Regions from separate parts of the Pedococcus sp. genome, predicted to be linked through region 2. Evidence: riboswitches for the same ligand, from Rfam matches in the RefSeq annotation. Region 2 holds a riboswitch; each other region holds the start of a gene.
The links. A riboswitch is a leader RNA that binds a small molecule or an ion and turns the genes downstream of it on or off. The one in region 2 is predicted to bind S-adenosylmethionine.
Positions count from the first base shown of each region.

Region 1: it holds a riboswitch for S-adenosylmethionine, as region 2 does, so the genes downstream of both, metX (homoserine O-acetyltransferase MetX) here and VIB11_RS02585 (aminotransferase class V-fold PLP-dependent enzyme) in region 2, are expected to answer to the same signal.
Region 3: it holds a riboswitch for S-adenosylmethionine, as region 2 does, so the genes downstream of both, VIB11_RS09400 (bifunctional o-acetylhomoserine/o-acetylserine sulfhydrylase) here and VIB11_RS02585 (aminotransferase class V-fold PLP-dependent enzyme) in region 2, are expected to answer to the same signal.

Region 1 covers NZ_DATBMI010000112.1:2,705-4,960, reverse strand. The annotation lists gene VIB11_RS09310 (DUF4192 domain-containing protein) at 9-1,118, shown strand; SAM riboswitch class IV at 1,217-1,330, shown strand; gene metX (homoserine O-acetyltransferase MetX) at 1,347-2,256, shown strand, end outside.
Region 2 covers NZ_DATBMI010000037.1:20,194-22,449, forward strand. The annotation lists gene VIB11_RS02580 (DNA translocase FtsK) at 1-808, opposite strand, end outside; SAM riboswitch class IV at 1,160-1,273, shown strand; gene VIB11_RS02585 (aminotransferase class V-fold PLP-dependent enzyme) at 1,315-2,256, shown strand, end outside.
Region 3 covers NZ_DATBMI010000112.1:25,221-27,476, forward strand. The annotation lists gene VIB11_RS09400 (bifunctional o-acetylhomoserine/o-acetylserine sulfhydrylase) at 1-873, opposite strand, end outside; SAM riboswitch class IV at 1,023-1,136, opposite strand; gene VIB11_RS09405 (hypothetical protein) at 1,634-1,807, opposite strand; gene VIB11_RS09410 (DUF6318 family protein) at 1,809-2,228, shown strand.

The DNA of each region.
Region 1 (2,256 bases), on a different contig from region 2:
GTGTCGGCATGAACTCCATCCGGCTTCGCGGCCCCGCCGACATCCTGTCCGCCCTTCCGTACCAGCTCGGCTACCACCCCACGGACGCCGTGGTCGTCGTGACACTGAAGGGCCGGGCGATCGGCCTGGTGCAGCGCCTCGACCTCCCCACGGCGGAGCAGTGTGGTGAGGCCGTCGCGGCACTGCTGCCTGCGCTGACCCGGGAGCTGCCTGACGCTGTCCTGCTCGTGGGCTACGAGAGCCGCGTCGGTGAGTCCCTGCCCGTGCTCGAGGCCCTCGCGCACTCCTGCCACGAGCTGGCACTCGACGTGCTCGACCGTCTGGTGGTCCGCGACGGCCGCTGGTTCGCCCCCGACTGCGCCGGCGGTGACTGCTGCCCTGCGGACGGCACACCTCTGCCACCTCCCGAGGACACGCCGGCGGTCGCCGACTTCGTCGCCCTCGAGATGGCCCCGCTGAAGGACCGGGCGAGCCTGGCGGACCAGCTCGCCCCGGACCCGGATCGGCAAGCCGAGGTCGACGGGGCGCTCGGGGCAGCCACCGCGCACCACGACAGCCCTGCCCCCGCACCCGGGGGCCGCGGAGCCGGCGCCCCGCACGGCGTCGGCGACCACGCGCTCGCCGTGCAGCGTCTGCGGTGGCTGGCCACCTGGGCCGTGGTGTCCGACGTCTCCGCGGCCCGGCCGCCGATCGACGGCCTGTCGCCCGAGGAGGTCGCCGCCCTCGCCCTGTCGCTGCGCGACGTCGCGCTGCGCGACGCGGTGATCGCCTGGCTCTGCCCCGGCACCCTTCCCCTGGACTGCCTCGACGGCGACCTCGTCGACCAGCTGCGGTGCAGCCTCCCGGAGCCGGCGTGGTCGGCGCGGCCCGCCACCGACATCTCGGTCGTCGCCGGTCGACGTCTCCAGTCGCGGCTCGTCGAGCTGTGCCGGGCGCTGCCCGATGGCCAGGCCGCGCCCATGCTCACCGTCCTGGCCAACCTCGCGTGGTGGCAGGGGGACGGCGCCCTGGCGCGGACGGCCCTCGAGCGGGCGCTCGTCGTGGAGCCCGGCTACCGGCTCGCCCGGCTGCTCGACAGGCTGGTCGACCTCGCGATCCGGCCCCGCGCCACGGCATGAGCGCGCGGGTGACGCGGCCTTCGACGTCGAGGCGTCCACGTCGTCCAGAGGTCGGACACAGCGGTGCGGGGCGCGGGCCCGCCGTATGCTGACGTCAAGGTCATGAGCTCCAGCGCGTAGCCCCGGCTGGCTGGACGGCAACCCTCCTCGCGGTGGGGTGCCCCGGGTGATGACCGGGTCGCCCTCGGACCGGGGGACGACAAGCGCGATGACTCCAGGAGATCCCTGATGACGACCACGTCCGGACCCCGGCTCTCGAGCGGAGCCTGGCGGGAGGGCGATCCCCCCGGCGACCGTCTCTTCGAGTCGATCGGCCCGGCGTCCCTCGAGGCAGGGGGCTGGCTGCCGGACGTCACCGTGGCCTACGAGACCTGGGGCACCCTCAGCCCCGGCCGCGACAACGCGATCCTGGTCGAGCACGCCCTCACGGGTGACAGCCACGTCCACGGCCCGGCGGGCAACGGGCACGCGACAGCCGGCTGGTGGGACGGCCTGATCGGCCCGGGGTGCCCCTTCGACACGGACACCCACTTCGTGGTCGCCGCCAACGTGCTCGGTGGCTGCCAGGGCACGACGGGGCCCGCGTCGAGCGCGCCCGACGGCCGCCCGTGGGGGAGCCGGTTCCCGTTCGTCACCATCCGCGACCAGGTGGCCGTCGAGGCCCGGCTCGCGGACCGCCTCGGGATCCGGCGCTGGAGAGCGGTCCTCGGGGGGTCGATGGGAGGAATGCGCGCGCTGGAGTGGGCGGTGACGCACCCCGACCGCGTCCACACGGCGGTGGTGCTGGCATCGACGGCATACGCGACTGCGGAGCAGATCGCGTGGTGCCAGCCGCAGCTCCTCGCGATCCGCAGCGACCCCGACTTCTGTGGCGGTGACTACTACGACCGGGGGCCGGGGCCGCAGGCCGGCCTGGGGATCGCCCGTCGCATCGCCCATGTCACCTACCGCAGCGAGCTCGAGCTGCACGACCGGTTCGGCCGGCTGTCCCAGGGATCCGAGAACCCCCTGGGCGGCGGTGGCCGGTTCGCCGTCGAGAGCTACCTCGACCACCACGCGGGCAAGATCAACGGCCGGTTCGACGCCAACTCCTACCTCGTCCTCACCGAGGCCATGAACTCCCATGACATCGGTCGCG
Region 2 (2,256 bases):
GGTTGCCGTCGGCGTCCGGCCCGATCCGCCGGCGCTGGCGCTTCGGCTTCTCCTCGGCCTCCGGCTGCGCGGCCGACGGCGGGGTGCGGTGCAGGAGGTGGTCGCGCAGCTGCCCCAGCCGCTCCGGGATCAGGTGCACCGGGGTGGCGGTGATGACGAGGGTCCCGAAGAAGCCGAGCATGAGCAGGATGGGGACCGTGCCGTAGACGGACACGGCCGCCTCGAGGGGGCTGGAGGCGAGGAAGCCGATGATGCCACCGGCGTCCCGCATCGGGTCGGCGCCGTCGGGCGGCTGGGGAACCCCCTGCGCGACGTGGCAGAGCCCGGACGCGGAGAAGGCCAGCGCCACGAGCCCGATGCCCACCCGGGAGGTGGCCGAGGACTCCTCGGGGGCCCGAAGGAGGCGGACGCCGAGCACCAGCAGGGCCAGCGGCACGGCGTAGGCCACCCGCCCGAACGTCCCGGCGACGACCGCGTGGATCAGGTCGCCGACCACGCCGTCGAAGGCCCACCACTCCCGCGCGGCGACCACGATCGCCATGCCGATGAGGAAGAAGCCGAGCCCGTCGCGGCGGTGCTCCGGCTCGAGCTCGCGAGCGCTGTGCCCCACCTTGCGCACCGCTCCCCCGGCGACGTGCGCCATACCCATCCAGGTGCCTCGGACCGCGCGCAGCGGCAGGGGGAGCCCGCCGCCCTTGGCCTGGCCGCGCGGCGCCGCCTTGCGGGGTGCGGCCTTGCGGTTCGCGGGGCGCGTGGAGGTGCCGCGACTCGCCGTGGAGCGCGCAGAGGTGGACGGACGTGTCGCCATGATCCGCACGGTACGCGATCGCCACGTCAGACACACGTGTCACACGCGTGACAGCCGCTCAAAGATGCCGCGAGGGGGCCATCGACCGAACGGACGATGGCAGCCCCGTCCTTGCGGCCAAATCCGCTGGTCAGGCCGCGCGGAGACGGCGGATGCTGCGACCCTGAGAGGGCGTCCTGGCGGGGCCTGCGCCGGCGCCCCCGGGGCGTCGGCGCAGGCGGGCCAGGACGACGAGCCTCCCGCTCCGGACGACGTGTCACACCCCGTTCGCGGCCCGCGGAGGTCTCACATGGCGGGAAGGCCGGCCCGCATGCTGGCCCACGACCCGGCCCACCGATACCGTCCCTGACAGGTCATGAGTGCCAGCGCGAAGCCCCGGCTTGCTGGCCAGCAACCCTCCCTCCGCGGCGGGGTGCTCCGGGTGACGACCGGGCCGACGGCGTCCGCCGCCGGCAAGCGCGGGCCCGTGGAGCACTTCGGGTCCCCCGGACCCAGGAGCAGCTCCCATGTCGATCGCCACCCTCCACGGCCACCCCGCCCCGTCGTCGCACCGGCGCGCCGGAGGCGCCTCGCCCCCGGCTCCACCGGCCCGCGACCGGGTGCGGGCGCTCCGCCCCGCGCCCACGGAGCCGGGTGCCTGCCCGTCGGCCCCGCCCCACGGCTCCGACGCCGTCCTGCCGCCGGTGGTGTCGGCGGGGCTGACCGTGCCCACCGTGGGCGGCGCGTTCGTCGACTACGCCAACCTCGACCACGCAGCCTCCACTCCCGCCCTCGTCGTCGTCCGACAGGCGGTCGACGCCGCACTCCAGACGTACTCCTCGGTGCACCGGGGCAAGGGCTACGCCTCGCAGGTGACGAGCCGCTGGTACGAGCAGGCCCGCGAGGAGGTCGGCCGCTTCGTGGGCGCCCGCGCCGAGGACGAGGTCGTCTTCACCCGCAACACGACCGACTCGCTCAACCTGCTGGCGAGGTCGCTGCCGCGAGACACGACGGTCTACGTGTTCGAGAGCGAGCACCACGCCGCGCTGCTGCCGTGGAACGCCCGGCGCACGGTGCGCCTGCCCGTCCCCGGGAGCGCCCGGGACGCCGTGCTGCTGCTCCGGTCGGCGCTCGCGTCCTCCCGCGGCCGCAACCGCCTGGTGGTCCTGTCGGGCGCGTCGAACGTCACCGGCGAGCTCTGGCCGGTGGCCGAGCTGGCCGCCGTGGCCCGCGACGGCGGAGCCAGGGTGGTCCTGGACGCTGCCCAGCTGGCCCCGCACCGGCGGGTCGACCTCGACGCGCTCGGCGTCGACTACGTGGCGCTCTCCGGCCACAAGCTCTACGCGCCCTTCGGTGCCGGGGCGCTGGTCGGCCGCAGTGACTGGCTGGACGCCGCCGCCCCCTACCTGGCGGGAGGCGGGGCCACCCGCGCCGTGACGGAGCGCGCGACGCACTGGCAGACGGGGCCG
Region 3 (2,256 bases), on a different contig from region 2:
GTTGAACGGCGAGATCGCCGCGCCGAGGTCGCGCAGCAGCTGCACGCGCGCCTTGAGGATGAAGGCGAGGTTCGCGCCGAGTGGGCTGTCGACGCCGAGGTCCCGGGCGAAGACCAGGCCGTGGTAGCTGTCCTCCGGGGTGTTGTAGTTGGGGAACTTCGCCGGGTCCTGGCCGTAGTCGAAGGTGCCGCCGTCGACGATGACGCCGGCGATCGAGGTGCCGTGCCCGCCAAGGTATTTCGTCGCCGAGTGCACGACGACGTCGGCGCCCCACTCGAGCGGGCGGATGAGGTACGGCGTGGCGATGGTGTTGTCGACGACGAGCGGGACGCCGTTGTCGTGCGCCACCTGCGCGACGGCCTCGATGTCGAGGACCTCGGACTTGGGGTTGGAGATCGTCTCGGCGAAGAAGAGCTTGGTGTTCGGCTGCACCGCGGACTTCCACGACTCGATGTCGTTCGGGTCGTCCACGAAGGTCACCTGCAGGCCGAACTTCGGCAGCGTGTGCTTGAGCAGGTTGAAGGTGCCGCCGTAGAGGCTCGGGCTCGCGACGACGTGGTCACCCGCCTCGGCGATGTTGAGGATCGCGATGGTCTCCGCCGCCTGACCTGAGGCGACCAGCAGCGCGCCGACGCCCCCCTCGAGGGAGGCGATGCGCTGCTCGACCGCGTCCTGCGTCGGGTTCATGATGCGGGTGTAGATGTTGCCGAACTCTTTCAGGGCAAAGAGGTTCGCGGCGTGGGTTGTGTCCTTGAAGACGTAGGACGTCGTCTGGTAGATCGGCAGGGCCCGGGCGCCGGTGGCGGCGTCCGGCTCCTGGCCGACGTGGATCTGACGGGTCTCGAAGGACCAGTTCGGGGTGGGGTCACTCATCGCGTGGCCTTCCATGTCGTATGCCGCTGCGCTCGGCTCCGTGGGCCGGCTCACCGGGGCCGCGGCTGGTCGTGGGCTGACGTGCTGTGGTCCGCCGCCGACGGTGGCAATGGGCACCGTCGACGACGGTGCGGGACACGTGATGAGGTCTCCCGCGCTTGCGCTCGGCTCACGCCTCGCGCCTGGTCCTCACCCGGGGCACCCCACCGCGGAAGGAGGGTTGCCGGCCAGCAAGCCGGGGCTTGGCACTGGCACTCATGACCTGCGCCCGATGATAGGCGGCGCCGAGGCCCTCTCGGCAGAGCCGTCTCTCATAGCGGAACATGAACCCTTTCGTGGTGACGGTGTGACAGTTGGGGCGGTTGTGGTGACCAAGTCCCGCGGATCGATATCGGGCTGTTAACCGGTTCCGATGGCACGGCGGCGGATCAAGGAGCACACTGCTGCGTGGGGACACCCTCAGGGGATGCAGTGGGGGCCGGGCGCACGACGCTCGGCCCCCACTGTGTTGCCTGAGGAGGGTGACTCCTGCAGGGCGGGCTCCCCGGGCCCGGGCACGCGGACCCGGCTGCCGACGGGCCGCCCACGGCGACGCCCCGTGACCTCCGGCGATGCTGCTCGTTGACCCTGGCGGGGGGCAGTTGCCTGTGGACAGCGCGGATGGCTCGTATGTCCGTTTTCCGTAGACTCGGACGGGCCACACGGGCGCAACACAGGCGACTGCAGGCCGAGGGGTCGAGATGGGGAGAGCTGTGACTGGTTACCGCAGGATGGGGATCGCTGCTTCGGCGGCCGCCTGTGCGCTGGCGTTGGCTGGGTGCAACGGTGCCGAGGCCGGGCCCACGCCATCGGGGTCTGCGGCGGCGAGCTCCAGCAGCACGGCGACCACGTCGACCGGGTCAGCGACGACGAGTACCCCCAGCGGCACGGCCACGGTGACCATCCCCGCCGCCGCCAAGCAGCGCACGCCCGACGGCGCCAAAGCCTTCGCCAGCTTCTACTACGAAGTCCTGAGTGATTCGCAATATCGCGCCGATTCGTCTTCTCTGCGATCACTTTCCGCAGCCAGCTGCGTGGCTTGTCAGGCATTCGCCAAGAAGGCAGACGAAATGAAGCGCCGAGGTCATCATGTCGATTCCCGCTCGCTCAACGTCGATGACGCAGTCGTAACCCCGACCACGGTTCGCAACGGATTCGTCATCGACGTTCTGGCGGACGACCGACCCAGCAAGGTCGTCGACGCGACCGGTTCAGTCGTGTCAACGAGCCAAGGCGCAAAGCTCACCTTCAGGACCCAGGTCGTGTGGACCTCGACCGGGTGGAAGGTCGCGGACTCAAAGCTGGTGAAGAGTTGATGCACCGACGATCAACAGCAGCCCTCCT